4 regions of the Streptomyces cyanogenus genome follow, and region 2 is predicted to be linked to each of the others. Evidence: riboswitches for the same ligand, from Rfam matches in the RefSeq annotation. Region 2 holds a riboswitch; each other region holds the start of a gene.
What was found. Region 2 has a riboswitch for cyclic di-AMP ahead of S1361_RS33365 (M23 family metallopeptidase). Riboswitches for the same ligand answer to the same signal wherever they lie in the genome.
Positions count from the first base shown of each region.

Region 1: it holds a riboswitch for cyclic di-AMP, as region 2 does, so the genes downstream of both, S1361_RS29010 (M23 family metallopeptidase) here and S1361_RS33365 (M23 family metallopeptidase) in region 2, are expected to answer to the same signal.
Region 3: it holds a riboswitch for cyclic di-AMP, as region 2 does, so the genes downstream of both, S1361_RS23090 (transglycosylase SLT domain-containing protein) here and S1361_RS33365 (M23 family metallopeptidase) in region 2, are expected to answer to the same signal.
Region 4: it holds a riboswitch for cyclic di-AMP, as region 2 does, so the genes downstream of both, S1361_RS16690 (LysM peptidoglycan-binding domain-containing protein) here and S1361_RS33365 (M23 family metallopeptidase) in region 2, are expected to answer to the same signal.

Region 1 covers NZ_CP071839.1:6,434,840-6,442,356, forward strand. Annotated here, with positions in the region: gene S1361_RS29005 (M16 family metallopeptidase) at 1-1,039, shown strand, start outside; cyclic di-AMP (ydaO/yuaA leader) riboswitch at 1,250-1,412, shown strand; gene S1361_RS29010 (M23 family metallopeptidase) at 1,426-2,181, shown strand; gene S1361_RS29015 (GntR family transcriptional regulator) at 2,380-3,066, shown strand; gene S1361_RS29020 (HPr family phosphocarrier protein) at 3,261-3,542, opposite strand; gene S1361_RS29025 (bifunctional acetate--CoA ligase family protein/GNAT family N-acetyltransferase) at 3,721-6,531, shown strand; gene S1361_RS29030 (DUF5998 family protein) at 6,717-7,313, shown strand; gene S1361_RS29035 (alkaline phosphatase family protein) at 7,313-7,517, shown strand, end outside.
Region 2 covers NZ_CP071839.1:7,439,197-7,446,713, reverse strand. Annotated here, with positions in the region: gene S1361_RS33375 (TetR/AcrR family transcriptional regulator) at 1-42, shown strand, start outside; gene S1361_RS33370 (SGNH/GDSL hydrolase family protein) at 423-1,208, opposite strand; gene S1361_RS33365 (M23 family metallopeptidase) at 1,374-2,258, opposite strand; cyclic di-AMP (ydaO/yuaA leader) riboswitch at 2,264-2,456, opposite strand; gene S1361_RS33360 (alpha-galactosidase) at 2,726-4,798, opposite strand; gene S1361_RS33355 (tyrosine-protein phosphatase) at 4,970-5,767, shown strand; gene S1361_RS33350 (DUF6126 family protein) at 5,782-5,904, opposite strand; gene S1361_RS33345 (helix-turn-helix domain-containing protein) at 5,901-6,530, opposite strand; gene S1361_RS33340 (aspartate aminotransferase family protein) at 6,611-7,517, opposite strand, start outside.
Region 3 covers NZ_CP071839.1:5,115,144-5,122,660, forward strand. Annotated here, with positions in the region: gene S1361_RS23060 (GntR family transcriptional regulator) at 1-155, opposite strand, end outside; gene S1361_RS23065 (M56 family metallopeptidase) at 289-1,227, opposite strand; gene S1361_RS23070 (GntR family transcriptional regulator) at 1,522-1,899, opposite strand; gene S1361_RS23075 (hypothetical protein) at 1,896-2,738, opposite strand; gene fahA (fumarylacetoacetase) at 2,879-4,096, opposite strand; gene S1361_RS23085 (HAD family hydrolase) at 4,526-5,338, shown strand; gene S1361_RS23090 (transglycosylase SLT domain-containing protein) at 5,383-5,871, opposite strand; cyclic di-AMP (ydaO/yuaA leader) riboswitch at 5,877-6,055, opposite strand; gene S1361_RS23095 (polyprenyl synthetase family protein) at 6,643-7,517, shown strand, end outside.
Region 4 covers NZ_CP071839.1:3,740,301-3,747,817, reverse strand. Annotated here, with positions in the region: gene S1361_RS16715 (nucleoside triphosphate pyrophosphohydrolase) at 1-298, shown strand, start outside; gene S1361_RS16710 (hypothetical protein) at 332-493, shown strand; gene S1361_RS16705 (cytochrome P450 family protein) at 490-1,776, shown strand; gene S1361_RS16700 (DUF899 family protein) at 1,770-2,453, opposite strand; gene S1361_RS16695 (LysM peptidoglycan-binding domain-containing protein) at 2,742-3,824, shown strand; cyclic di-AMP (ydaO/yuaA leader) riboswitch at 4,008-4,183, shown strand; gene S1361_RS16690 (LysM peptidoglycan-binding domain-containing protein) at 4,188-4,886, shown strand; gene eno (phosphopyruvate hydratase) at 5,215-6,501, shown strand; gene S1361_RS16680 (FtsB family cell division protein) at 6,607-7,083, shown strand; gene S1361_RS16675 (DUF501 domain-containing protein) at 7,130-7,517, shown strand, end outside.

The DNA of each region.
Region 1 (7,517 bases), 1.0 Mb from region 2:
CCGCCTGGCCAAGGGCCTCGGGCTGCTCTCCGACGCCCTGCGCGCGCCGGCCTTCGCCGAGAGCGAGGTCGAGCGGCTGGTCCGCAACCGCCTGGACGAGATCCCGCACGAGCTGGCCAACCCCTCCCGCCGGGCCGCCAAGGAGCTCTCCAAGGAGCTGTTCCCGGCGACCTCGCGCATGTCCCGGCCGCGCCAGGGCACCGAGGAGACGGTCGAGAAGATCGACGCGGCGGCCGTACGCGCCTTCTACGACCGCCATGTGCGGCCCACCACGGCCACCGTGGTCGTCGTCGGCGACCTGACCGGCACCGACCTGGACGGGCTGCTCGGCGACACCCTGGGCGTCTGGACCGGTACCCCGGGTGAGCCCCGGCCGGTGCCGCCGGTGACCGCCGACGACACCGGGCGCGTGGTCATCGTGGACCGGCCCGGCGCCGTCCAGACGCAGTTGCTCATCGGCCGGATCGGCCCCGACCGGCACGACCGGGTGTGGCCGGCCCAGGTGCTCGGCACGTACTGCCTCGGCGGCACCCTCACCTCCCGCCTGGACCGCGTCCTGCGCGAGGAGAAGGGCTACACCTACGGCGTGCGCTCCTTCGGGCAGGTCCTGCGGTCCGCGCCGGACGGCACGGGCGCGGCGATGCTCGCCATCAGCGGCTCCGTGGACACGCCGAACACCGGCCCCGCCCTGGACGACCTGTGGAAGGTGCTGCGGACCGTCGCGGCGGAGGGCCTGACCGACGCCGAGCGGGACGTCGCCGTGCAGAACCTGGTCGGCGTGGCGCCGCTGAAGTACGAGACGGCGGCGGCCGTCGCGAGCACGCTGGCCGACCAGGTCGAGCAGCACCTGCCCGACGACTTCCAGGCGACGCTGTACCGGCAGCTGGCCGCCACGGGAACGGTGGAGGCCACCGCGGCCGTCGTGAACGCCTTCCCGGTGGACCGTCTGGTGACCGTCCTCGTCGGTGACGCGGCCAGCATCAAGGCGCCGGTGGAGGCGCTCGGCATCGGTGAAGTGACCGTGGTGGCGGCCGAGTAACGGCACGCGCGCGTGGGGCCCTGACGACCCGTAGGCCGCCAGGGCCCCTGCTGTTCCACTCGCTCCCTCAGATGCCCGTTTTGGGGCGGAGGTTGCCTGTCTGCCCTGTGGGATGCGCTACAAAAACCCGGCTGCGTTTGAGGATTGAAAGCACGCCGCCGTAGCGTCGTCCGGGCTGTTCGTCAGGCAGTGCGCCGCACCCGCGGCACCGGACAGTCATCGCCGAGTCCCCGTACGGCGCGAGCCAGGGGAGCCGGGGACCCATCGTCCCTGGGGTGAATCGGGCGCCCGCGCGGCTGCGGGGGGGGGGCCCGTAGGAGACCTTCCTGCTCCGAACCCGTCAGCTAACCCGGTAGGCGAGAAGGAAGGAAAGGACCAGCCACTTCATGGCGTTCATCTGCGCCACCGGGAAGCACCGCAAGCCCGGTCGGGTCAAGCGGACCACGGCTCAGGCGGCCGGCGTCGCGGCCCTCACCACCACCGGCGTGATCGGCACCCTCGCCGCCTCCCCGGCGCTCGCTGCCGAGCACTCCCCGGAGCAGACCGGCCTCGTCCCCGTCCTCACCGTCACCGAGGACGTCCCCGAGCAGATCGACGCCCAGGCCACCGCCCAGCAGCAGGCCGCCGAGCGGAAGGCGGCCGAGGAGGCCGCCGCGAAGGCCGCCGCCAAGCGGGCCGCGGAGGTGCGCGCGGCCAAGGCCCGTGCCGCCCGCGAGGCGGAGCGCAAGCTGCTGAACACCTTCGTCGCCCCCATCGCGCACTCCTACGTCTCCACGGGCTACCAGGCCAGCAGCTCCCTGTGGTCCTCCGGCTCGCACACCGGCATCGACTTCCACGCGGCCGCCGGCACGGCCGTCCACGCGGTGGGCTCCGGCACGGTCGTCTCCACCGGCTGGGGCGGCGCGTACGGCAACCAGATCGTGATCCGGATGGCAGACGGCATGTACACGCAGTACGGGCACCTGTCGTCCATCGGCGTCACGGTGGGTCAGAAGGTCGTCCCGGGCCAGCAGATCGGCCTGTCCGGCGCCACCGGCAACGTCACCGGCCCGCACCTGCACTTCGAGGCGCGGACCAGCCCCGAGTACGGCTCGGACGTCGACCCGGTCGCCTACCTCCGCAAGCACGGCGTGAACCTCTGACGCACCGCGCACGACCCTTCGAGGCCCCGGCTCACCGAGCCGGGGCTTTCGCCGTTTTTCGCAGTGTCCGCCGGATCCGCTGACCAAAAAATATCCATGGATTAGAGCCCGCCGTCGGAAATTCCGGCTCATTGCAATAGAGTCACGGAACACACGTCCATCGTCGACGTTTCACGGGGATTAAGGCGGAGGTCGGTCATGCGTATTCCGGCGCACTCGGTGTGTACCGCTGTCCGGGACGACATCGTCGCGGGCGTCTACGAGCGCGGCAGCCGCCTCACCGAGGAAGTCCTGGCCCGCCGGTACGGCGTCTCGCGCGTCCCCGTGCGCGAAGCCCTGCGCACCCTGGAGGCCGAGGGCTTCGTGGTGACGCGCCGGCACGCGGGCGCGTGTGTGGCCGAGCCGACCGAGCAGGAGGCCGCCGACCTGCTGGAGATGCGGATGCTGCTGGAGCCGCTGGGTGCCGCCCGGGCCGCCCAGCGGCGCACCGAGGCCCATCTGAAGGTGCTGCGCGGCCTGGTCCGGCTGGGCCAGGAACGGGCCAGGAGGGGCGGCAGCGAGGATCTGCGCTCGCTGGGCGGCTGGTTCCACGAGACGCTCGCCCAGGCCTCCGGCAGCCCCTCGCTCACCTCGATGCTCACCCAGCTGCGACACAAGATCGCCTGGATGTACACGGTCGAGGCACCGGCCAGCCCCACGGAGTCCTGGACCGAGCACGGCGCCATCGTGGACGCGGTGGCGCGGGGCGACGCCGAGCGCGCGCGGGCGCTCACCACTTTGCACGCCGAGCGTGCGACGGGCGCGCACCGGCTGCGTTTTTCCGGTGCCGCGGAGCGTGTGAGGACTTCGCAACAAGCCGTAAACATGTCGGGTCAGCGACATTAACACGGGCGCCGTATACAAAGAGGAGCTATTTCCGGGTGGGGTGTTTTCTGCTGCCCGAATTCATGGTGCCGTAATTCATGCGGGCCTTTTCCGGCGCCTGACGAATCGACGGCACGGAGGCGAGTGCGCGCATATGGCGAAGCCGCGCCGCCCCGAAAGGCGAACGCGGCTCCGGCGCTCTGTGCGGTACTCGCTCAGACGGTCTCGGGCAGCTCCTCCAGGCCCTCGGAGACCAGCTTGGCCAGCCGGTCGAGTGCGGCGTCCGCACCCTCGGCGTCGGAGGCGAGGACGATCTCCTCGCCACCCTGGGCGCCCAGACCCAGGACGGCGAGCATGGAGGCCGCGTTGACGGGGTTGCCCCCGGCCTTGGCGATCGTCACCGGGACGCCTGCGGCCGTGGCGGCTCGGACGAAGATGGAGGCGGGGCGGGCGTGGAGGCCCTCGGCCCAGCCGACGTTGACGCGGCGCTCAGCCATGTGTTGCTGCCCTTCGGTGTTCAGGGTTGTCTAGACCAGTTTCCCATATCGCGAAGCGGGTCCGGAGCGGACCTGCGTCCCTCTCCGGTGTGGCACCGGACCGCGGCCGCGGTCCGGCTTCCCGTCCTCCACAGACTGCCTCGCGCCGTTGTCGTACGCGAGCCGTACTCTGGGGCCCATGCAGACCTCGGCGGACCGGCAGGACCGGCACCAGTACCCCGCCCACTGGGAGGCGGACGTGGTGCTGCGCGACGGTGGCACCGCGCGCATCCGGCCCATCACCGTTGATGACGCCGACCGCCTGGTCAGTTTCTACGAGCAGGTCTCGGACGAGTCGAAGTACTACCGCTTCTTCGCGCCGTACCCACGGCTCTCCGCCAAGGACGTCCACCGCTTCACGCACCACGACTTTGTGGACCGGGTGGGACTCGCGGCCACCGTCGGCGGCGAGTTCATCGCCACCGTACGCTATGACCGCATCGGCACCGACGGCATGCCCGCCTCCGCGCCCGCCGACGAGGCCGAGGTCGCCTTCCTGGTGCAGGACGCCCACCAGGGCCGCGGGGTCGCCTCCGCCCTGCTGGAGCACATCGCGGCCGTCGCGCGCGAGCGGGGCATCCGCCGCTTCGCCGCCGAGGTGCTGCCCGCCAACACCAAGATGATCAAGGTGTTCACGGACGCCGGCTACACCCAGAAACGCAGCTTCGAGGACGGCGTCGTCCGCCTGGAGTTCGACCTCGAACCCACCGACCGCTCCCTCGCCGTCCAACGCGCGCGCGAGCAGCGCGCCGAGGCCCGCTCGGTACGGCGGCTCCTGGCGCCCGGCTCCGTCGCGGTCGTCGGCGTCGGCCGCGTCCCCGGCGGAGTGGGCCGCAGCATCCTCGGCAACATCCGCGACGCGGGGTACACCGGCGGTCTGTACGCCGTGAACAAGGTGTTCCCGGAGGACCTCAAGGAGATCGACGGGGTGCCCGCGCACCGCTCGGTGCGGGACATCGACGGGCCCGTGGACCTCGCCGTCGTGGCCGTCCCGGCCGAGCAGGTGCCCGCCGTGGTCGCCGAGTGCGGGGAGCACGGCGTCCAGGGGCTGGTCGTGCTCTCCGCCGGATACGCCGAGAGCGGCCCCGAGGGGCACGAACGGCAGCGGGCCCTCGTCCGCGCCGCGCGCGCGTACGGCATGCGGATCATCGGCCCGAACGCCTTCGGCGTCATCAACACCGCCCCGGACGTCCGGCTGAACGCCTCCCTCGCCCCCGAGATGCCCCGCCCCGGCCGCATCGGCATGTTCGCCCAGTCCGGCGCCATCGGCATCGCCCTGCTGTCCCGGCTGCACCGGCGCGGCGGAGGCGTCACCGGGGTCACCGGCGTCTCCACCTTCGTGTCCGCCGGCAACCGCGCCGACGTCTCCGGCAACGACGTCCTGCAGTACTGGTACGACGACCCCGAGACCGACGTCGTCCTCATGTACCTGGAGTCCATCGGCAACCCCCGCAAGTTCACTCGCCTCGCCCGGCGGACGGCGGCGGCCAAGCCCCTGGTGGTGGTCCAGGGGACCGGCACGGCACCGCAGGGCCACGCGGTACGGGCCACGCGGCTGCCGTACGCGACCGTCTCCGCACTGCTCAGGCAGGCCGGGGTGATCCGGGTCGACACGATCACCGAGCTGGTCGACGCGGGGCTGCTGCTCGCGCGCCAGCCACTGCCCGCAGGCCCGCGCGTGGCCATCCTCGGCAACTCCGAGTCGCTGGGCGTGCTCACGTACGACCGGTGCCTGGCCGAGGGGCTGCGGCCGGCCCGGCCCGTGGACCTGACGACCGGGGCGACCGCGCAGGACTTCCACCGGGCGCTCGCCGCCGCGCTGGCCGACGGCACGAACGACGCCGTCGTCGTCACGGCGATCCCCGCGATCGGGGAGGGCTCGCCCGGGGACGCCGAGCTGGCCGAGGCGCTGCGGTCGGCCGCGGCCGCCGTGCCGGGCAAACCGGTGCTGGTGGTGCACGTAGAACTCGGCGGGCTGGCCGAGGCCCTGTCGGCCGCGGCGAGCACCGCACCGGGGGCCGGCGACAGGGCGCCCGGACCCGCGGGGACGGCGGCAACCGCCCCCCTCGCCACCCCGCCCGAAGGCACCCACCTCATCCCCGCCTACCCCGCCGCCGAACGCGCCGTCCGGGCCCTCGCCGAGGCCGTGCGGTACGCCGGGTGGCGGCGGGAGGCGGCCGACCCCGGGAAGGTGCCGGAGTACGAGGACATCGACGAGAAGGGGGCCGCGCGGCTGATCGGCGAGCTGCTCACGCGCGGGCAGGGGCTCACCATCTCCGACGCGGACACCTGCGAGCTGCTCGGCAGGTACGGCATACCCGTGCGCCGGGCCCTGCCCGCGCCCACCCCGCGGGCCGCCGCCGAGGCCGCCCGCTCCCTGGGCTACCCGGTCGCCCTCAAGGCCACCGCACCGCACCTGCGGCACCGCGCCGACCTGGGCGGGGTCCGCCTGGACCTCGCGGACGAGGAACAACTGCTGCGGGCGTACACCGAGTTGACCGAGCTGTTCGGGCAGCCGGAGGAGCTGCGGCCGGTGGTGCAGGGCATGGCCCCGCGCGGCGTCGACACGGTCGTCCGTGCGGTGATCGATCCGGCGGCCGGCGCCGTGCTGTCCTTCGGGCTGGCCGGGGCCGCCTCCCAGCTGCTCGGGGACATGGCCCACCGGCTGATACCGGTCACCGACCGGGAGGCGACCTCGCTGATCCGGTCGATCCGGACGGCCCCGCTGCTGTTCGGCTGGCGTGGCTCCACCCCGGTGGACACCCCGGCCCTGGAGGAGCTGCTGCTGCGGGTGTCCCGGCTGGTCGACGACCACCCCGAGGTGGTCGCGGTCACCCTGGAGCCGGTCGTCGTCGCCCCGCACGGAGTGAGCGTCCTCGGCGCCACCGTCCGGCTCGCGCCCCCGCCGGCCCGCGACGACCTGGGCCCGCGCACGCTGCCGGCCTACTGAGCGGGACGGGGGGCCACATGGAGATCGCCGGACAAAAGCGCGCAGCCGCCCCGCGTCGCAGGCGACGATCTCCCGGTCCCACCAGCTGCCCTCGCGCACGCCTCGTGCCGGCACCCCCGCGCACGGGTGCACAGGCGCCCCCGGTCCGCGCGACTGGCCCGGACCGCCCTTGCCCACGGATTAGGATGGACGCCATGGCCAAGACCAGTACGACGACCCAGGGGCTGCGCGCGGCGATCGAGCGCAGCGGCTACTACCCGGCCCTCGTGGCCGAGGCGGTGGAGGCCGCTGTGGGCGGCGAGCCCGTCCGGTCGTACCTGGTCCACCAGGAGACGACGTTCGACCAGAACGAGGTGCGCCGGCACGTCACCGTGCTGGTCCTCACCGGCAACCGCTTCATCGTCAGCCACACCGACGAGCAGGCCGCCGACAGCACGTCCCCGACGCCGTACGCCACCACCTCCACCGAGTCCGTGAAGCTCGACCGGATCTCCTCGGTCGTGGTCAGCCGGGTGGTGGCGAACCCGGAGCAGTACACGCCGGGCACACCGCCGCGCGAGGTCGTGCTGACCATCGGCTGGGGCGCGGTCAGCCGTGTCGACCTGGAGCCCGCCGCCTGCGGCGACCCCAACTGCGACGCCGACCACGGCTACACGGGCAGCTCCACGGCGGACGACCTCAGCCTGCGCGTCAGCGAGGCCGGGGACGGCCCGGAGACGGTGCGCCAGGCGCTCGCCTTCGCGCAGGCCATCTCGGAGGCGACCGCGGACCTCACGCGCTGATGTCCCAGCTCTCCGCCTGGGACCACCCGGAGCCCCTCGCCCTGGACACCGCGCCGCTGCCCGCGTACGGCACCGGCTCGCTGGCCGACCTGCTGCCCACCCTGGCCGCCGGCATGGGCGTGCCCGGCATGACCGCCACGATCCAGGAACTGACCGCCACCGACCGGGTCTGCGTCTTCCTGATCGACGGTCTCGGCTGGGAGC
Region 2 (7,517 bases):
CTGGGCCTGGACCGGAAGACGTTGACCGAACAGGCACGGTGACCGAGGGGCACGGTGACCAACGGGCGCGATGCGCACGGCGGGCACGGTGACCACGCAGGCACGATAGGCGCACGGGCACGGTGGAGCGCACGGGCACGGTGACCACGCAGGCACGATGCGCAGGGCGGGCACGGTGACCACGCAGGCACGATGGGCGCATGGGCACGGTGGAGCGCACGGGCACGGTGACCACGCAGGCACGATGCGCAGGGCGGGCACGGTGACCACGCAGGCACGATGGGCGCACGGGCACGGTGACCGAGCGGGCCGCACCCCGCACACCGCCCCGCATCCCACCGGCCGCGCATCCCACCCGCCCCGGACCACTGGCCCGGCCACGCCCCGCCGACCCCGGCAGGCGGCAGGGCGCGGTGTGCCGGTCAGGCCACCGAGGCGATGCGCATCTTGATGTCGTCCGGGGAGAGGGTGCCCTTGGCGGTGACATGGTCGCCGGAGGACTCGCCGCGCAGGCGGCGGCCGATCCAGGGGACGAGGTACTCGCGGGCCCAGTGGACGTCGTCGCGGCGGATGTCCAGCGTGCCCCGGGGCGGCAGCGGCGGCCACGGCTGCTCCGGGTCGGCCGGGACGTCCAGGCCGAGAGCCTGTCCGGCGCGCAGCGCCACGCGCGTGTGGCCCTCGGGCGACAGGTGCAGCCGGTCGTTGTCCCAGGCCCTGCGCTCCTGCACGGACTTCAGGGACCACAGGTCGAGGACGGGACAGCCGTACCGGTCGGCGATGGCCCGGACGTGCCCGTTGTAGGTGGCGATCTTGCCGCGCAGATGCTTCAGCACGGGCACGCCCCGGGTGTCGAAGCCGGTCGCCACCAGCACGGTTCCCGCGGCCTCGGTCAGCCGGGCCACGGCGCGTTCGAAGCGCTCGGCGACCTCGTCCGGGTCGGTGCCCGGGCGGATGATGTCGTTGCCGCCCGCGCAGAAGGAGACCAGGTCGGGGGCGAGTTCGACGGCCTTGGGAAGCTGGTCGGCCACGATCTGGTCCAGCAGCTTCCCGCGCACGGCGAGGTTGGTGTACTGGAAGTCCCCCTCGGGGCGCCGGTCGGCGAGCAGTACCGCGAACCGGTCGGCCCAGCCCACGAACGCCCCGTCGGGGCCGGGGTCGCCCACGCCCTCGGTGAAGCTGTCCCCCACCGCCACGTACGACCCGATCACTGATGCGTTGTCATTCTTCGAATCGTCTGCCACGTCGGACCATGATTCACCTTCCGATGTGACCTACGCGACCGTAGGCCGGGGTTGACGAACGGTGAGATGAGCCACTCTTAAATAATTTGCCAAGCCAGGAATAGGCGGTGCCGGACAGTCGGACGACGGGGGTCAGCCGACGGGGACGCCGTGCGCGCGAAGGTAGGCGACCGGGTCCACGTCCGATCCGTAGTCCGGCGTGGTGCGGATCTCGAAGTGCAGGTGCGGGCCGGTGACGTTGCCGGTGGCGCCGGACAGGCCGACCTGCCGGCCCGCGGTCACGGTCTGGCCGGCCGAGACGGAGAGCTGCGAGAGGTGGGCGTACTGGGCGTAGTGGCCGTCGTTGAGCTTGAGGACGACCTGGTTGCCGTACGCGCCGCCCCAGCCGGCGGAGACGACGGTGCCCGCGGCGACGGCCTTGAGGGGGGTGCCGGTCGGGACGACGAAGTCGACGCCGGTGTGGTAGCCGCTGGACCACATGCTGCCGGCGACGTGGTAGCCGGTGCCGATGGTGGCGCCGGCCACCGGCAGGGTGTAGCCGGCGGAGGCGGTCTGCGCGGTGCCGGACCCGGCCGGCTGGGCGGGCTTCGGGGCGGCCGGCCGGGCGGGCTTCGGGGTGGCGGACTCGGTGCGGGCCGGCGCGGCCTGCGTGCCGAGGCTGAGCTTCAGGCCCGGGTGAATGAGCGCCGGGTCGGCGCCGATGGCCTGCCGGTTGTCGTCGTAGAGCCGCTGCCAGCCGCCGCTGACGTGCTGCTCCTCGGCGATCCTGGCGAGGCAGTCGCCGCCGCGCACGGTGTAGGTGCGCACGCCCGCCTCCGGCTGGGCGGCGGTCTTGCCTGCCGTCTCCGGGAGGGACCGCACGGCCGCTTCGGACACGGACTGCGCGGGGGTCGCGGCGTGCGCCCCGGTGGCCCCGACGAGCGGGAGGGCGAGGGCGGCGCCACCGGTACCGGCGGCGGCGAGGGAGCGGGAAAAACGCGGGGTCTTGGGGCGTCGGTGCTTACCCTTGGCGGGCATGGCGCTGTTCCTCTCCGGCGCCTGCGAGGTCAGCTGTCGGGTTCGGGCTGGAGCTGCCCGGCCGTGCGCGCACGGCTGCACCCCTAGCCTGTCGCGGAGACCGGGACAGGCAGTCGTACCTGGTGGGTCCCCCGCTCCTGCCGTCACGGGTCATGAGTGGGGAGTCCGGACGGCGGCAGGATTCGGCGTTCCGTCCGGTTGGGTGGCGAACGTAAGCGAGTGGAACGCACGGAAACAAGCATCCGCCTTCGACCGTGGGGTGTTCGGGGTGATCGGATGCGGGAATGCGCGGTCACCCTCCGTGAATTCCCGCACCCTTCACTCTGTCAATTCCCTGCTCCCGCACCATCATTACGTGGACATGACCCGCGACGCTCGGTCACGGATATGACGCTCCTCACGCAGACGCCCCAGGCCCCCTTATTACATACCGACTTGGAATGAACGTATCGATTCGGACAGATAGCTCAGATGCGGCGCAGTCGGATGACCGTCGCGTCCAAGTCGCCCTTCAGTGCGGTGTGCAGCCCGTGGTGCAGCAGCACGGCACCTCGATGCACTTCGCCCGTTTCACGGCATTCGTACGAAGCTGTCGGGTCGAGCCCGCGCAGCCGCACCGCCGGGACCGGCTCGCCGTGGTGCTGCGCCTGGAGCCAGGCGAGGACGACGGTCTCCTCGCCCCGGAGGTACTGCACGGCACCCAGGCCGCCCGCCGGGGGACGCAGCCGGTACAGCTCGCCGTGCTGTACGACCGGGCGGATCTCCTTGTACAGCTCCGCCCACCGCCGGGCCTCGGCCAGCTCCTGCGCGCTCCACTCCGTCAGGTCTCCGCCCACCCCGAGCACGCCCGCCATGGCACTGACGAACCGGAACCGCAGTGAGCTGACCCGCCCGTTGAGCTGGGTGTTGGGGCTGTCGGTGACCCAGGCCGCCATCACGCGCGCGGGATGGATCTGGGTGAACCCGTGCTGGATGGCGAGCCGGTCCAGCGGGTCGGTGTTGTCGGAGGTCCACACCTGGTCGGTGCGGCCGAGCACGCCGAGGTCGATCCGGCCGCCGCCGCCCGAGCAGGATTCGAAGGCGACCCCCGGATGGGCCGCCCGCAGCCGGTCCAGCAGGGCGTACAGGGCGCGGACGTGGTCCACCCACAGGCGCTGCGGGTACGGCTCCCCGGGCCAGCCGGCGTCGGTGAAGCAGCGGTTGAAGTCCCACTTCACATAGTCGATCGGGGCGCTGGACAGCAGGGTGTGCAGCCGCTCCCACAGGTACTCCTGCACGTCCTCGCGTGCGAGGTTGAGAACGAGCTGGTTGCGCAGTTCCGTCCGCTTACGTCCCGGTTGGTACTGCACCCAGTCGGGGTGGGCGCGGTACAGGTCGCTGTCGGGGTTGACCATCTCGGGCTCGACCCAGATGCCGAACCGCATGCCCAGGCCGTGCACCTGGTCGGCGAGGGGCTTGAGGCCGTGCGGGAAGCGGTCGGGATTGGGCGTCCAGTCGCCGAGGCCCGCGCGGTCGCTGGTGCGGGCGCCGAACCAGCCGTCGTCGACGACGAACAGCTCGATGCCGATCTCGGCGGCCCGGCGGGCGAGCGCGAGCTGCTGCTCCTCGGAGATGTCGAAGAAGGTGGCCTCCCAGGAGTTGAACAGCACGGGCCGGTCCCGGTCGGCGTCCGGGATGACGTAGGCGCGCTGGTAGGCGTGCCAGGCGCGGCTCGCGCCGCCGAAGCCGCCGTCGCTCCACAGGCCCGCGAAGACCGGGCTGGTGTACGACTCCCCGGGCGCGAGGAGCAGCAGGCCCGAGTCGTCGTGGCCGGCACCGCCGGTGATCTGCACGCGCGCGTCAGGGAGTTGGGCGACCGCGATGCGCCAGGAGCCGGACCAGCCGAGCGCGCAGCCGTAGACCTCGCCGCGCTCCTCGGTGGCGTCGGTGTCGAGGGCGACCCAGGGCAGGTGCTGGTGGCCGGTGTGACCGCGGCGACTGCCGATGACCTTCTCGCCGTAGGTGAGGGGGGCGGCGGTGAGCCGGGACTCGGCGGCCCAGCGGCCGTGCAGCTGGGACAGCCGCCAGCCCTCGCGGTCGGGCAGCGTCCAGGTGGCCGCGTCGGCCCGCAGCAGCTCCACGCGCGTGTGGCCGCCGTTCACGACGGTCACCCAGCGCTCGACCACGTCGCCGCGCATCCGGTAGTGCAGCGTGATCCCCACGCCGTCGTCGTCGAAGCGCAGCCGCAGTTCGTCGCCCTCCGTGCCGTACGACACGAACCGCCACTCGGTGCCGCGCCGCTCCTCGGTCCGGACGGACAGGGCGGGGCGGACGAAGCGGGGTCCGCCCTCGACGGGGTATTCCTCGCGGCCGTCGAGCGGGGACTCGAAGGGCCAGTAGCCGGGCAGCGAGCGCACCGCGAGCGCCTCGGCGTCGACGAGCGCGATCCGCGGCCCCCAGTGGAGGTGCAGCAGCTCGTCCGCGTCGGTGAGATGCAGCGCATAACTGCTGTTGGGGCCCGACAGGAGCCAGGTACGACCGTTTTCGGCGATGTCCACCATCGAGACCTCACAAGTGCCAACAGATCCGCGCAAGTGCAAACATCATCAGGTGCGCGCACCCCACTGGCAATGCCTGTGGACAACTCATTGCCTGAGGAAATCGATGCCGTATGGTCGACTGAGCGCCCGCCGACGAGCCGCGACGGCGGCGACCGACCGGGAGGAGCCCCCGTGACGCAGCAGGTCCCGTCGACCGAGCCGGAGCTGGCCGGAGTGCGCAATTTCCGCGATGTGGGCGGGCTGCCGACCGTGGACGGACGGCGGGTGCGTCACGGGGTCCTCTTCCGCAGCGGCCATCTCGCGCACGCGACGCAGGAGGACGCGGCCTTCCTCGCCTCCCTGGGCCTGCACACGGTCTTCGACTTCCGCAACGCGGCCGACCAGAAGCTGGAGGGCCCCGACGTCGAGCTGCCCGGCGTGCGGTACGTGAACCTGCCGCTGAGCGACCCGGCGGACGGCGCCGCGTTCTGGAAGATGGTCCGCGAGGGCGACCTCGACCAGCTGCGCGCGATCCTGGACGACGGCAAGGGCGCGGCGCGGATGATCGCCTCCTACCGGAAGATCGTCACCGAGCGCACGGCCGAGCACTCCCGTGTGCTGCACGCGCTCGCCGACGACAGCGTGCCCGCGCTGATGCACTGTGCGGCCGGCAAGGACCGCGCGGGCATCTCCGTGGCGGTGACGCTGCTCGCCGTGGGGGTGGAGCGGGACGCGATCCTCGCCGACTACCTGGAGTCGGCCGCCGGGCACCGGCGCTACAAGGTCCGCCGCAGCGGCAGCGCCGACACCGCGTACACCCCGGAGGTGATGGAGCTGCTCGACCCGCTATTCGACGCCCGCGCCGAGTACCTGGAGGCGGCCTTCACGAGCATCGAGCAGACCTGGGGCGACGTGGACACGTACCTGGCGCGGGGCCTGGGCTTCTCGGCCGAGTCCCGCGACCGGCTGCGCGAGCGCCTGCTGCACTGACCCGGGTACCGGGATCAGCCCTTGCCGCCCACCGCGAACAGCAGGTAGAGGAAGGCGGCCAGGACGTGCCCGAGGGCGATGTAGATGATCAGCCGGATCCACAGGGAACGGGGGAACTTCTCCTCGAAGTCGCTCATGGCAGCTCTCCGGTCGGCGCGCCCAGACACAGCGTGGCCGTGGGGCTCTGCAGCAGGGTGTGGACGAACAGCAGCTCCACGCCGTCGTGGTCCTCGGCGGCGAGGCGGTGCGGGGTGAGCGAGTCGAAGTGCGCGCTGTCACCGGGTCCGAGCAGGTGCGCGGTGTCGCCGAGCCGCAGCCGCAGCCGCCCGGTGAGGACGTAGAGCCACTCCTCGCCGGGGTGGACGCGCACGATGTCGCCCTGCGAGCCGTACGGCACCCGCACCCGCAGGGCCTGCATGCCGCGGCCGGGCGCGCCGGCCTGGACGTACGTCCAGCCGCCCGCCCGGGTCGGCTCCATGTCGGCGGCCCGCACGATCGCGTCCCGGTCGGCGACCGTCTCGCCGAGCAGCTCGGAGACGGTCGTACCGTAGATACGGGCGAGCGCGAGGAGCATCGGCAGCGACGGCTGGCGGTGTCCGGTCTCCAGGCGGGACAGATGGGCCGGCGAGAGCCCGGCGGCGCGGGCCGCGGCCTCCAGTGTGAGACCGGCGCGCCGGCGCAGGGAGCGCAGCTGCGGCGCGACGGCGGACAGGCCGTCGTCCGGGGCTGGGCCCGGCGCCGGCGCGGCGTCTGAGGCGTTCATGTCTCCATTGAGCCGCAGCCTTGCCCGTGGGGCAATTTTCTTGCCTCACAGGCAAAGATTCCCCAGTCCCGCCGCCGCGGTCAGCGGTTGGCCACCGCCTGCTTGATCAGGGTCTTGCCGAAGTCCCACATCAGGCCGCCGCCGCTGTGCGCGTCGTCCATCACGGCGGTGAAGGCCTCCACGAAGCGCTCCACGTCCGTCTCGTCGACGACCAGCGGCGGGATGAGCTTGATCACCTCCAGGTGGTCGCCGGAGACCTGGGTGAGGATCCGGTGCTTCTGCAGCAGCGGTACGACGACCATCTGCGCGAACAGGCCCTTGCGGGCCGCCTGCAGCATGGTCCAGCGGCTGCGCAGCTTCAGCGAGGACGGCTTGCCGAACTCGATGCCGATCATCAGGCCCCGGCCGCGGACGTCGGCGAGCAGCTCGTACGTGTCGATCAGCGCGGTGAGCCGGGACTTCAGCAGCTCGCCCGTCCGGCGCACGCCGGCCACGATCTGCTCGTTCTCCATGACCGACAGCACGGCGAGCCCGCACGCCATCGCCTGGGCGTTGGAGCCGAAGCTCGCCGAGTGCACCAGCACCCGGTCCATGGACGAGTAGACCTTCTTGAAGATCCACTCTTTGCCCAGGGTGGCGCCGACGGGCACATAGCCGCCGGACAGGGCCTTGGCCACGCACACCAGGTCGGGTTCGACACCGTCCTCGTGCTGGTAGGCGTAGAAGTCGCCGGTGCGGCCGAGGCCGGTCTGCACCTCGTCGGCGATGAGCAGCGCCTTGTGCCGGTGCAGCAGCTCCTGCGCGGCCCGCAGATAGCCGGGCGGCGCCTCGTGCACGCCCTTGCCCTGGATCGGCTCCACGATCAGCGCGGCGACGTCGCCCTTCTTCAACTCCCGGGCCAGGGCGTCGAGATCGCCGAGCGGCACGGCGGTGTCGGGCAGCAGCGGGGCGAACCCGTCGCGGAAGCCGCGCTCGCCGTTGACCGAC
Region 3 (7,517 bases), 2.3 Mb from region 2:
CCGTCCTGGAAGGCGCCGGTGAGGATCTGGCGGCGTAGCAGGTCGGCGAGCTGCCGGGCCCGGTCCGCACGCAGCCGGCGCCGTGCGCGGTGGGCGGCGACGGTGCTCGCGGCGCCCTGCCCGGCATGGTCTCGGGGGCGGTCGGTGGGTGGCATGGCTGGAACCATACCTAGGTGGTAGGGAATGGTGTGTTGCTGGAGTGTTGCGCCAGGTGCGGCCACCGGGGGAAAGTCGCTGAGCTGGGCTTTTCCGTCCGGCGGGGCAAGATCTGCCACCCGGCGGGGGCGGTCAGGACAGTGCCGTCAGCCCCGGGGCGAAGGTGATCAGCAGCGGCAGCAACGGCACCAGCGCGGCCACCGTCGTCGTCAGGGCCCGGTGCCGGAGCAGCAGCCGCGGCGGCGGTTCCAGCAGGCGGTCGACGCGCTCGCCCAGGAGGCGGCGGCTGGAGTCGCAGGAGAGGACGCCCCGGTGCTGGTTCAGCTCGATCAGCGCGAGGGCCGTGGTGAGGTGCCCGCAGCGCCGGGACGCCGTGTCGTCGGCGGCCAGCTCGACCAGGCGGTGCGTCTGGTCGCAGAAGTGGGCGAAGAGCGGCACGCGCGGGAAGCCGGTGGCGAGTGCGGTGGACAGGTGCAGCAGCCAGTCGTGGTGGGCGCGCGCGTGTCCGCGCTCGTGGGTGAGGACGGCGTCCAGCTGGAGGTCGGTGAGGCGGTGCAGCGCCCCTGTGGTGACGACCAGTTGCGGCGGGTGGCCCGGCATCCACCAGGCGTCCGGGTACTCGTCCTCCAGCACCAGCATCGGCCCGCGTGCCGCGGGCAGCCCGGCCGGCAGCTCGGGGGCGCGCTCGCGCAGGTGCGCCCGGGCCTGGCCGCGGCTGCGGCGGGCCTCGACGAGTTCCCGGGCCAGCATCGCCGTCGTCCAGGCCGCCCCGCAGGCCAGCAGCATGGTGAGCACGGCGGCCCACACGGGCGCGGTGGACAGGTCGTACGCGGCGGTGACGGCGGGCGGGGCGGGTGCGAACACGTGGTCGCGGACGGTGTGGAAAACGGCCGCCGCGCCCAGGACCAGTGCGGTCAGGCAGCACAGCAGGACGGTGGCGACCAGGCACTGCCACACCCACAGCGCCACCACGGGTTCCCGCTCGGGCCAGGCGGCACGGGTCAGCGCGCGCGGCGCCGGTACGGCGGCCGTCAGGGCGACGACGCTCAGCAGGAGCAGGCAGACGGTCATGCCGGGGCTCCGGTTCCTGATCGGAGAGGTGTGCGGGTGTCGGTGGTGCCGGGCACGCGTCACACGACGGCGGCTCGCGCGTGGTGCGTGTCCCCGTCAGTATGACGAAGACCGGCGCCCCGAGTCAGGTGTCGGCGACGATCCCGCCACACCGCGGCACGCGCGCGGGCGAAGCCGCGGAGACCGGGTGCCGACAGTGCCGGCGTCGCACCGGCACGCGCGTGTGGCCGATTCCCGCAGCACCACGCGCGCGTGCCAGGGCGGCCACCGGCACCCAGGGCCCTTGCCGCGCGGTCACTGCCGCAGCGCCCCGCGCACCGCCCCGAGCGTCTCGTCCTCGGTCGCTCCCAGGGCCCGTGCCTGGGTGACGAAGGTCCTGGCCAGCGCCGCGAGTTCGGCGGGGTCGGGGCGGTGCGTGCCGGTCGGCGGGACCGCCACGCGCGTTCCCGCGCCGCGCCGGGTCCGGATCAGCGAGGCCGCCTCCAGTTCGCGGTAGGCGCGGGCGACCGTGCCCGCCGCCAGACCGAGGTCGGCGGCCAGCTGCCGCACCGGCGGCAGGCGTTCGCCCTCCCGCAGCCGGCCGGTGCTGATGAGCGCGGCGAGCTGGGCGCGGATCTGTTCGTAGGGTGGTACGGGACTGGTGGTGTCGACCCGTACGGCGGCGCTGCTCACCGGCGGTCCCCGGGGGCCGGCCGCCGCGTCCGCCCGCCGTGCCCCGCGCCGGCGGCGCGCCGGGGCCAGGAGGCCCGCGGCGAGCACACGGTGACCAGCATCCACGGCACGGTCACCAGGGCCACCGCGGCCAGCGGCCACAGCACCCAGTTGGCCACGGTCCCCACCGCTCCGTCGCACGTGACGCTCATCAGCGCGCCGGACGCCGTGGAGGCGGCCCCCAGCAGGGAGGCGGACACGACGAGGCCCCAGGCCGCGACGACGGCCAGGCTGCGGTCGCGGCGGGACTGTTCGTCGCCTGGGCGGGTGGCGATCCGCCGCAGGGACCAGCCGCAGGCGGCCGTGGCGACGGCGAGGGAGCCCAGCATCGGCAGGGCGTAGTGCGAGCCCGGCCAGGGGCCTGCGGACTGGGACAGCAGGCGGGAGCCCGTCGCGTCGGCGGCCCGCGCGCAGTGCACGGTCAGGGACCGGCCCGCGCGCCCCAGGTCGTCCGGCGAGGCGACCGCGCTCGCGACCGCGAGCAGCAGGACGAGCGCGCCCGCCAGGGCGAGGAGCAGCGCGGTCATCCGGGGCGGGACGTGGTCGCGGACGCGGCGCGGGGCGAGGCCGGCCGTGCGGACGGCGCCGCGGGCCTGCGGGGTCAGGGCGTCGCCCGCCAGGACGCCGGCCACCGTGCACAGCCCGAAGGCGGGGATGGCGTACAGGACTCCGTCGCCGCCCGCCCGCAGGGTCAGCCATCGCTCGGCCAGTGCGCCGACGAGCAGACCGGTCCAGCGGGCGTACCGGTCGACCGGTGCGCGGGACGCCGGAACGGTGGCGCTCAGTTCGGTCTCACTCATGACAAACCCCTCTGACAGCACACTCTTGTACTCACCGCTTGTATCAAGCGGCGAGTACAAGATGGCGGTCACAGACGAATTGTGTCAACTGCTTGCTACAAGCGGTCCGGAGGTCCAGTCGCCACGGGACGGACCTCGGGTCACCCCGCGACGACCCGCCCGCTCACCTCGCCCAGCCCCACCCGGCGCCCGTCCGCGCCGGGGGCCCACGCCGACAGCGTCACCACGTCCCCGTCCTCCAGGAACGTCCGCTTCCCGTCGGGAAGTTCGAGGGCGTCGCGGCCGTTCCAGGTCAGCTCCAGCAGCGAGCCGCGCTGGCCTTCGGCCGGGCCGCTGACCGTGCCCGAGCCGTACAGGTCGCCCGTGCGCAGCGAGGCGCCGTTCACCGTCATGTGGGCGAGCTGCTGGGCGGCGGTCCAGTACATGGTGGAGAACGGCGGCTCGGAGACCACGTGACCGTTGATCGCGACGGAGATGCGCAGGTCGTAGCCGCCGGGCTCCGCGCCGGGCGCCGAGTCGTCCAGGTAGGGCAGCAGCGGGTGCGTGCGCTCGGGGGGCGCCACGCGCGCGTGCTCCAGCGCTTCCAGCGGGGTGATCCACGCCGACACCGAGGTCGCGAAGGACTTGCCGAGGAACGGGCCGAGCGGGACGTACTCCCAGGCCTGGATGTCCCGCGCGGACCAGTCGTTCAGCAGGCACAGCCCGAAGACGTGCTCCCGGAAGTCGCCGAGCGCGACCGGGCTGCCCAGCCGTGACGGCACGCCCACGACGAAGCCGACCTCGGCCTCGATGTCCAGCCGCACCGACGGACCGAAGACGGGCGCGGGGTCGCCCGGGCCCTTGCGCTGCCCGGACGGCCGTACGACGTCCGTGCCGGAGACCACGACCGTGCCGGAGCGGCCGTGGTACCCGATCGGCAGGTGCTTCCAGTTGGGGGTGAGGGAGTCCTCGGCGTCCGGGCGGAAGATCTGGCCGACGTTGCGGGCGTGGTTCTCCGAGGCGTAGAAGTCGACGTAGTCCGCGACCTCGAAGGGCAGGTGCAGCGTCACCTCGGACAGCGGGTGGAACAGCGGCTCCACGGCCTCGCGGTGGGCCGGGTCCGTGACCCAGGCGGTGACGGCACGCCGTACGTCGGACCAGGTGGCACGGCCGGCGGCCAGCAGCGGGTTGAGGGTGGGCCGGGCGAGCAGCGCCTGGTGGGGCGAGCCGAGCGCGGCGGCCGCGGCGCCCGCGTCGAGGACGTGGTTCCCGAGCCGGACGCCGATCCGCCGCTCCGTGCTGCCGGAGGGCGAGAACACGCCATAGGGGAGGTTGTGCGGACCGAAGGGGTCGCCCTCGGGGACGTCGAAGGGGGGCATGGGGTGCTGCCTCACTCTCATCGGGCCATGCATGGCACTGCGTTCCATGTGGTCGGGCCACACGTTACGACCCACTCGCGTGTCTTGGGCAGTGCCTCACGTGGTGATCGAAAGGTCGCTCGCTCAGCGCCTAAAGAGTCGTTGATGTCCTGACAAGACATGTTTGAGCGGTTGATTATGGCTTGGCGCCCCTTCGGGCGGCCGGAGCCGAGGTGCGTCCTGCACCTCGGCCGGAGCCGAGGTGCAGGACGGCAGTCCCGTGCTCACCGTCCCACCTGGCGAAGCACCCGGCCGCGGCCCAGGGTTGGCCCGGGTCCCGCGGCGGCAGCGCCATCGGGGCGTCTGCGCAGGCGACTTGGGGCGCACCAGTACGCAAGTGCGTGGATCGGCCCGTGAGTCGGCGGGGCGCGGTGTCCGTATTCTCTGATCATGGCACCCACCCCGGCATATGCACTCATCGCCACCGACCTGGACGGCACGCTGCTGCGCGGCGACGACACCGTCTCCGACCGGTCGCTCGCCGCGCTCGCGCGGGTGGCACGGGCCGGCGCCCGGCATCTGGTGGTGACGGGCCGCCCGGCCCCGCGGGTACGGCCGCTGCTCGCGGACCTCGGCTGCACGGGGCTCGCGGTGTGCGGGCAGGGAGCACAGGTCTACGACGCCGGCACCGACCGCCTGCTGTGGTCGGTCCGGCTGGACCGGGAGCTGGCCGAGACCGCGCTCGGCAAGATCGAGGCGGAGGTGGGGCAGGTCTACGCGGCGGTCGACCAGGACGGCGTCGACGGGCTCACGCTCATCGAGCCCGGCTACCGGATGCCTCATCCGACGCTGCCCGCGGTGCGCGTCGGCCGGCGCGACGACCTGTGGGCGAAGCCCATCAGCAAGGTGCTGCTGCGGCACGCCACCCTGTCCGACGACGAGTTGGCGGCGGTGGCGCGCGCGGCGGTGGGCTCGCTGGCGACGGTCACCATGTCCGGGCCGGGCACCGTGGAGCTCCAGCCCGGCGGGGTGACGAAGGCGACCGGACTGGCGCTGGCCGCCGAGAGGCTGGGGATCGGCGCCGACCGGGCCATCGCCTTCGGCGACATGCCCAACGACATCCCGATGTTCGACTGGGCGGCGCGTGGTGTCGCCATGGCCGACGCGCACCCCGAACTGAAGGCGGTGGCCGACGAGGTCACCTTGTCGAACGAGGACGACGGCATCGCCGTCGTCCTCGAAAGACTCTTCCCGACCGACTGACCGGGACGTCAGTGGCGCCGGCCGCGGACCCGGTCCGGAACCGGTCAGTACGCGCCGAACACGTTGTCGATCGACCCGTACCGCGCGGCCGCGTAGTTGCAGGCGGCGGTGATGTTCGCGACCGGGTCGTAGATGTTGAACGACGTTCCGGCGACGTGGTACGCGTTGAACGTCGGGTCGATCACCTGGAGCAGGCCCTTGGACGGGATGCCCTTGGCGGCGTTGGAGTCCCAGAGGTTGATGGCGTTCGGGTTGCCCGAGGACTCGCGGATGATGTTGCGGTAGATGCCGTTGTAGGTGCCCGGGATGTGCTTCTCGGCCATGATCGCGAGCGACTCGCGGATCCAGCCGTCCAGGTTGTTGGGGTATCCGGCGGTGGTGGTGGCGGCCGTCGTGGTGGTGCCGGTGGCCGCGGAGGCGCTGGTCGCGCCGATGAGCGGCAGGGCGAGGACGGCGGCGCCGGTGCCGGCGGCGACGAGGGTACGGACGAGGCGGCTGTTGCGGGTGCGGCGGGGCTGAGCGGCAGCAGACATGGGGGTGTTCCTCTCCGGCGCCTGCGGGGTGAGCTGTCGGGTTCGGGCGGGAGGTGCCCGGCCGTGCCCTGGAGGAGGCACGGCTTAACCCCGAGCCGTCCCGGTGCGGCGTGTGCCGTCCGGCCCGGCGACTTACCTGGGTCCCCCGCTCCTGCCGTACGAATGAGTTCGTCGATGGGTTACGCGGGCGGCGGCAGGATTCGGCGTCCGCCCGACGGCCCGGAACGTATGCGAGAGCACATGTCGGGAACAAGTACTGGATTCACACAACATGCGATTTGACCTTGATCGATGCTGTATGAGGTGCTTGATCCTTTGCGGTTGCCAATCCTCAACTCGCCGACAGGACAAGGGCTCCCAGGGCTTGTTGAGGGGGGAGCGGGCAGACGGGGAGCGTGAGCCAACTCACGAAATGGCAAACTATTTCAAATCAGACATGAGGGATTAGGGCGATTAAGGCGGGAAGTCGGAGTGATGGTGGAACCTGGGGTGCGGTGTCCGTCGTTGTCGTAATGGCCGGCACGGAACGGGGGTGGCGAGAAAGGTGCGGAGGGGACACGACGGAATGTCCGGATTTCCGTTAAGTCGATAAATGTCCATCATTAACATGTGATCACCTGTATGTCGGTTGTGGTCCGGTACCGCCCAGGCTGGACCGGTGGGCGCTATCGGTGATCGAACAGGGACCGGATACGCTGACTTGAGTGAGGGCAGCGACCTATCGACAAACCGTGTAATCGCCAGCAGACACCAGCAGACAGGAGACCCCTCGTGACCGTCGTCGGGCCGTTCGGGCTGAGCGTGCGGGACCAGGCTCTGGAAGCCGATGTCCAGGCCGGATTGGCGGCTGTCGAGGAAGGCTTGCTCGAAGCCACCAAGAGCGAGGTCCCGTTCATCACGGAGGCCGCGCAGCACCTCGTACGGGCCGGAGGGAAGCGTTTCCGGCCACTCCTCGTCATGCTCGCGGCCCAGTTCGGCGACCCTTACGCGCCCGGCGTCGTGCCGTCGGCCGTCGTCGTGGAGCTGACCCACCTGGCCACGCTGTACCACGACGACGTCATGGACGAGGCGGCCGTACGGCGGGGCGTGGACAGCGCCAACACGCGCTGGGGCAACTCCGTCGCGGTCCTCACCGGCGACTTCCTGTTCGCCCGCGCCTCCCAGATCCTCGCCGACCTCGGCCCCGAGGCGGTCCGGGTGCAGGCCCTGGCGTTCGAGCGGCTGGTCACCGGCCAGATCCTGGAGACCGCGGGTCCCTCGGACGGCCGCGACCCGGTCGAGCACTACCTGGACGTGCTCGGCGGCAAGACGGGCTCCCTGGTGGCGGTGTCGTGCCGGTTCGGCGCGATGATGTCCGGTGCGGACGAGAGGGTCGTCGACGTGCTCACCCAGTACGGCGAACGGCTCGGGGTCGCCTTCCAGCTCGCGGACGACGTCCTGGACATCGCCTCCGACTCCCACGAGTCCGGCAAGACCCCGGGCACCGACCTGCGCGAGGGCATCCCCACCCTGCCGGTGCTCCGGCTGCGGGAGCGGGCCGCCCGGCTGGGCCTGCCCGAGGACGTCGCGCTGTGCGAGCTGCTCGACTCCGACCTCAGTGACGACGCCCGGCACGCCGAGGCGCTGGCCGCGCTGCGCGCGCACCC
Region 4 (7,517 bases), 3.7 Mb from region 2:
CAAGCAGCACTGGCTGCGCACCAAGGCCGAGGAGAAGCAGCGCACCTCCGTCACCGAGGGCGTCCCGCTCGGCCAGCCCGGCCTGGCCCTCGCCGCCAAGCTCGCCTCCCGCACCCGCACGGCCGGCCTGGACGTCCCGCTGCCGCAGGGAGAGGGCATCGGCTACGAGCTGCTGGCGCTGGCGGTGCGCGCCGAGGCGCACGGCATCGACCCGGAGGCGGCACTGCGCGCGGCGGCACGGGCGTACCGGGACGCGATACGGGCGGCGGAGAGCGAAGGCAGGAACACCGCGGGGTGAGCGGCGCGGGGTGAGCGGCGCGGGGTGGGCGCCGTGGGGTGGGCGCCGCCCGCCCACCGCCCGGCCGCCCTGCCGGACACGCAGGGCAGCTCGGGAGCGCGCACCTCGTACCGCCGGGCCGCCGACCTGGGCCACCCCGCTGCCTCGGAGGGGCTCGGCGAGGCGCCCGCCGGGCCGGATACCGTCAAGGAGTGACCAACGAGCCCGGCCCCCCGACCGCCCCCGCCCTCTTCACCTGGGAGTTCGCCACCGATCCGTACCCCGCCTACGCCTGGCTGCGCGAGCACGCGCCGGTGCGCCGGACGCGGTTGCCGAGCGGTGTCGAGGCGTGGCTGGTCACCCGGTACGCCGATGCCCGGCAGGCGCTGGCCGAGCAGCGGCTGAGCAAGAACCCGGCGCATCACGACGAGCCCGCGCACGCCAAGGGCAAGACCGGCATCCCGGGCGAGCGCAAGGCCGAGCTGATGACGCACCTGCTGAACATCGACCCGCCGGACCACACCCGGCTCAGAAAGCTGGTCAGCAAGGCGTTCACCCCCCGCCGGGTCGCCGAGTTCGCCCCCCGGGTGCAGGAGCTGACCGACCACCTCATCGACCGGTTCGCGCAGAGCGGGTCCGCCGACCTCATCCACGAGTTCGCCTTCCCGCTGCCCATCTACGCCATCTGCGACCTGCTCGGCGTCCCGCGCGAGGACCAGGACGACTTCCGGGACTGGGCGGGCATGATGATCCGGCACGGCGGAGGCCCCCGGGGCGGGGTCGCCCGGTCGGTGAAGAAGATGCGCGGCTACCTGGCCGAGCTGATCCACAAGAAGCGGGAGGCGCTGCCCGCCGCGCCCGTGCCCGGCGAGGACCTGATCTCCGGCCTCATCCGCGCCTCCGACCACGGCGAGCACCTCACCGAGAACGAGGCCGCCGCCATGGCCTTCATCCTCCTGTTCGCCGGCTTCGAGACGACCGTGAACCTCATCGGCAACGGCACCTACGCCCTGCTCACCCACCCCGGGCAGCGCCGCCGGCTGCAGGAGTCCCTGGCCCGCGGGGAGACGGACCTGCTGGCGACCGGCGTGGAGGAACTCCTGCGCTACGACGGCCCGGTGGAGCTGGCCACCTGGCGGTTCGCCACCGAGCCGCTCACCATCGGCGGACAGGACATCGCGCCGGGCGATCCGGTGCTCGTGGTCCTCGCCGCCGCCGACCGGGACCCGGAGCGCTTCGCCGACCCGGACGTGCTGGACCTCGCCCGCCGCGACAACCAGCACCTCGGATACGGGCACGGCATCCACTACTGCCTGGGCGCGCCGCTCGCCCGCCTGGAGGGCCAGACCGCGCTCGCCACCCTGCTCACCCGCCTGCCGGACCTGCGGCTCGCCGTGGACCCGGCGGAGCTGCGCTGGCGCGGCGGGCTCATCATGCGCGGCCTGCGCACCCTGCCGGTGGAGTTCACCCCGGTCCGCGGGGGCGCCGGCGGTCAGTAGTCCAGCCCCGCGAACCACTCGCCCCGGCCGCCCGGCGTCAGGTCGAGCAGGTGCCAGACGGGGTTGAGGAGGTCGATGCCGCGCTGGTCGATGTCCTCGGCCATGCGGGGGTGGGCGGAGTAGAAGTGGCGGACCGTGCCGTCGGCGTCCCGGGTGAAGACGGAGACGGTGGAGTCCTGGGTGCCGTCCTCGTCCTCGCTGCCCAGGTCGTACTTGAAGGTGCTGTCCCCACAGCTGAGCAGACGCAGCCGGGACCAGCCGCGGTTGAGGGCGTGCTGCCGCAGCGTGGGCGGGTCGGCGGCTGCCACGACGGCGAGGTCGGCGTTCCGGGCCAGGTGGTGGGCGATGCCGTTGTAGCCGTCGATCCACAGGGTGCACATCGGGCACGGGCTGGTCTGCCGCTTGCCGTACATGAAGTGGTAGACGATCAGTGGCCGGCCGGGGCCGGTGAACAGTTCGCTCAGGGTGACCTCGCGCACGGGGGCGTCGCCCGCGTCGAGGTCGGCGGGGCCTTCGAGGAAGACGTAGTCGTCGACCTCGGGGCCCTGGGGAAGCGCCCTCCGCTGGGCCGCGACCTTCTCGCGGTGGCGCATGAGTTCGATCTCGGCGTGGCGGAGTTCCTCGCGGGCGGCGAGGTAGTCCGCGGACTCGCCGGGCAGTCGGGTGTGCCGGAACATCGTGGTCCTCCTGGCTGGGAAGCCCCCCGGACATGTCGGTTCCATGATTCCGCCGGCGGTCCTCGGCAGCCGCCCGGCGGCGCCGTGTCCGACGGGTGACGGCGTGAGTGGCGGGAAGGGTGACGGCTTCTCAGCCGGAAGGTGACAAGATCTCAACTCTGTGATCTTCACGTGATCTGCGCGGCATGAACTTGTGACAAGTGATCGTCTGCCGATACGTTCACCCATCAGCGCGGCGAGCGGCTTCAGCCGCCGCGCCGGTTCTGCTGTCGCTCGAAAGGCTTCTGCATGCTCTCCGGGAACGGTCGACACCGTCGCCCCCGCCAGGCACCCGCCCTCCTCGTCGCGGCCGGAGTGACCGGCTCCGCCATCGCCATCCCGCTCCTCGGCGCGGCGAGCGCCAACGCGGCCGACGGCACCACGTGGGACAAGGTGGCCGAGTGCGAGAGCGGCGGCACCTGGAGCGCGGACACCGGCAACGGGTACTACGGCGGCCTGCAGATCTCGCAGGAGGACTGGAACGCATACGGCGGCGGCCAGTACGCGGCCGGCCCCGACCAGGCCAGCCGCAACCAGCAGATCGCCGTCGCCGAGAAGATCCTCGCCGACAAGGGCACCGCCCCGTGGGCCACCTGCGCCCTGCTGTCCGGACTGACCTCCGGCTCCGGCTCCGTGGACGTCGACACGGGCGTCGGCGGCTCCGGTGACACCAGCGGTTCGGGTGACTCGTCCGGACCGGCCGAGAAGTCCGACACCTCCGGCAACCCCGGTTCCTCCGGCACCTCCGAAGGTACGGGATCGTCCGGTCTGCCGGGTTCGTCACCTTCCACGGGTGCGGGCTCCGACGCCAACTCCGGCTCCGGCACCGGTTCCTCCTCGGACGAGACCGCCGCACCGAGCGGAAAGCCGGGCGAGGACACCGGTGCGGACGCAGGTGCGGACACCGGTTCCGCGGGGACCAAAAACCCCAAGTCGGACAAGTCCGCCTCGCCTGGTTCCGGAGGTTCGCGGGAGTCCGCCCCCGCGGCGAGCCCGAGCGCCGGCGCCGAGGACAACCCCCAGCGGGCCGCCGGTTCCTGGAGCCTGGTCGACACCGGAGCCCTCAGTGGTGGGCGCCACCGCGGGGCGAGCGCGGACGAAAACGTGACAAACGGTCAGGACGTCACCTCTTCCGGGCGGCACGCGGCGCGCGAAACGGACACGTACACCGTCCGCGAGGGCGACTCCCTCGCCTCCATCGCCGACTCCCTTGAGGTCGACGGCGGGTGGCGCGCGCTCTACGCCGGCAACAAGAAGGCCATCGGGGCCGACCCGAACCACATCAGTGCCGGTCAGACCCTGGAAGTCGAGGGCGAAACGGGCACGAACTAGCCGGAGTTGACGCCCCACTTAACGCCCTAATGTCCGGTTTGGCGAAAGTGTGGGATGAGTCTCAGAAGCCCTGATCGTCTTTGAAATTCCGCGGATCGCGTGTCTACGGTCGAGGCCGCTCGTCACCACGAGCCCCGGCAGTCGCAACGCCGAATCCTGCCAGCGGTTGCCCGGGAACAGTCGTCGCGTCAAGCGCCGTAGGCAGGAGCGGGGGACCCAAGGTAGGTGCCGGGTCCGGCAGTTGATGCCGGAACCGGCTGGGGGTGAAGCCGCGCATCCCGCGACAGCGGGAGTGCGGCCGGGCAACTCAACCGGCCCGAACCCGACAGCTCACCTCGCAGGCGTCGGTGAGGGGATCGATCCATGCTGTTTACCGGCAAGGGCAAGCACCGCCGTCCGTCCAAGGCCGTCCGCGCCATCGCGCTCGCCGGTGTCACCGGCGCCGCCGTCGCCGCCCCGCTGATGGCGGCCGGCAACGCCTCCGCCGCCACCTCCGCCGAGTGGGACAAGGTCGCCCAGTGCGAGTCCGGCGGCAACTGGTCCATCAACACCGGCAACGGCTACTACGGCGGTCTGCAGTTCTCCGCCTCCACCTGGGCCGCGTACGGCGGCACCGCCTACGCCCCGCAGGCCAACCAGGCCAGCAAGGCGCAGCAGATCGCGGTCGCCGAGAAGGTCCTCGCCGCGCAGGGCAAGGGCGCCTGGCCGGTCTGCGGCACGGGCCTGTCCAGCACCCCGTACGGCGGCTCCGCCCCGAGCACCTCCTCGAACTCGGGCAGCGGCACCACCACCCGCTCCACCGAGCAGCAGGCCGCCACCCGCTCCGCCGAGCGTCCGGCCGCGACCGCGGACAAGAGCCAGGGCAAGACCGTCACCACCCCGACCGGCAAGAAGGTCAAGAAGGGCGACGGCGAGTACAAGGTCGTCACCGGTGACACGCTCAGCTCCATCGCCCAGAAGCACCACGTGCAGGGCGGCTGGAAGAAGCTGTTCGAGCTGAACAAGGACATCGTCGAGGACGCCAACCTGATCTACCCGGGTCAGCAGCTCCACCTGAAGTGACATCCGGCCCCCGGCCGGATCACCGGGCCCGCACGGCCCCCTGAGCCACACTGAAGACCCCGTGCGGGCCACCCCCCGTCCCCACGGGCTCCCCGCCCCGGTGCGTGTTCCCCCGTACGCACCGGGGCGGGGCTTTTTCATGTCGTCCGTCTCCCGCCGGCCGTTGCGCCGAACCGTTGTCGCGGCCCCCTTTGTTTCAGTGAGGAACAAAAGGTAGCGTCGCCTTGTCCACGGGACGGTCGGTCGGTGGCCGACGCCCCCGGGACGGTTAGGCTCTAGGCGCAAGGCACACCAGCCCCGCACTTCCAGCGTCACATCCAAGAAGGAGATGCTCGTGCCGTCCATCGACGTCGTCGTAGCCCGGGAAATCCTGGACTCCCGAGGCAACCCCACGGTCGAGGTCGAGGTCGGCCTCGACGACGGCAGCACGGGTCGTGCCGCCGTTCCGTCCGGCGCCTCGACCGGCGCCTTCGAGGCCATCGAGCTCCGCGACGGTGACCCGAACCGCTACCAGGGCAAGGGTGTCGAGAAGGCCGTCCTCGCCGTCATCGAGCAGATCGGCCCGGAGCTGGTCGGCTACGACGCCACCGAGCAGCGCCTGATCGACCAGGCCATGTTCGACCTGGACGCCACCGACAACAAGGGCTCCCTGGGCGCCAACGCCATCCTCGGCGTCTCGCTCGCCGTCGCCCACGCCGCCTCCGAGGCCAGCGACCTGCCCCTCTTCCGCTACCTGGGCGGCCCCAACGCGCACCTGCTGCCGGTGCCGATGATGAACATCCTGAACGGCGGCTCGCACGCCGACTCCAACGTGGACATCCAGGAGTTCATGATCGCCCCGATCGGCGCGGAGTCCTTCTCCGAGGCGCTGCGCTGGGGCACCGAGGTCTACCACACCCTCAAGAAGGTGCTGAAGGCCAAGGGCCTGTCCACCGGCCTCGGCGACGAGGGCGGCTTCGCCCCGAACCTCGGCTCCAACCGCGAGGCCCTCGACCTCATCCTGGAGGCCATCAAGGAGGCCGGCTACGCACCCGGCCAGCAGATCGCCCTCGCGCTCGACGTGGCCGCCTCCGAGTTCTACAAGGACGGCAAGTACCTCTTCGAGGGCAAGGAGCGCTCCGCCGCCGAGATGACGGAGTACTACGAGGAGCTCGTCGCGGCCTACCCGCTCGTCTCCATCGAGGACCCGCTGTTCGAGGACGACTGGGCCGGCTGGAAGGTCATCACCGACAAGCTCGGCGACAAGGTCCAGCTGGTCGGCGACGACCTGTTCGTCACCAACCCCGAGCGCCTCGCCCGCGGCATCGAGGAGGGCGCGGCCAACGCCCTCCTGGTCAAGGTCAACCAGATCGGCTCGCTGACCGAGACCCTGGACGCCGTCGAGCTGGCCCAGCGCAACGGCTTCAAGTGCATGATGTCCCACCGCTCCGGCGAGACCGAGGACGTCACCATCGCCGACCTGGCCGTCGCCACCAACTGCGGCCAGATCAAGACCGGCGCCCCGGCCCGCTCCGAGCGCGTCGCCAAGTACAACCAGCTGCTGCGCATCGAGGAGATCCTCGACGACGCCGCGGTGTACGCCGGCCGCAGCGCCTTCCCGCGCTTCAAGGGCTGAGCCGGCCCGGGCCAAGTCTCAGCCAGTCGTGCGTACGTCCCCGTACCCGGTCCCGTACCGTGTCCGGGGACGTACGCACGTGTGAAAGGGGAGGCGGAGAGCCAGATGGCCGTGAAGGACCGGGACCGTTTCTCCACCGCGACCAGGCTGCGGCTGCTCGGCGAGCAGACGGCGGCCCGGGTCTACCGCTCCCAGACCAAGCGGCAGGCCCGCCGCTCCCGCCTCACCGGCCGCGCGGCGCTGCTCGCGCTGGTGCTGTGCTCCCTGGTCGTCGCCCTCGCCTACCCGATGCGGCAGTACGTCTCCCAGCGCGCGGAGATCGCCGACCTCCAGCGGCAGCGGGAGCAGGCCCGCGAGCGCGTCGAGCAGCTGCGTGACCTGAAGGCGCGCTGGCAGGACGACGCCTACGCCGAGCAGCAGATCCGCCGCCGGCTGCACTATGTGAAGCCCGGCGAGACCGGGTACGTGGTCATCGACCCGGGCGCGGCCACGCCCTCCCGTGTCGACCTCGGGGCCGCCCACCGGCCCTGGTACGCGAACGTCTGGGACGGCGTCGACAAGTCCGACGCCTCCGACCAGTGAGCCGGCGTCACGGCCGGAACGACAGAAAGCCACTCGGAAAGCAGTCATGGAAACTCCCGCCCGCCGCCCGACCACCACCCCTCAAGGGCAGCGCTGCGCGCTGACTCTGTTTGATCTGCCGCCCACTCCGCGCACCGAGCCCACCGACGCGGACGTCGAGGCCTTCAAGCAGCAGCTGGGCCGCCCGCCGCGGGGCCTGCGGGCCATCGCGCACCGCTGCCCGTGCGGTCAGCCGGACGTGGTGGAGACGGCACCCCGCCTGCCCGACGGCACGCCCTTCCCGACGCTGTACTACCTGACGTGCCCGAAGGCGTCCTCCGCCATCGGCACCCTGGAGGCGAACGGCGTCATGAAGGAGATGACCGAGCGGCTGCAGAACGATCCCGAGCTGGCCGCCGCCTACCGCGCCGCGCACGAGGACTACATCCGGCGCC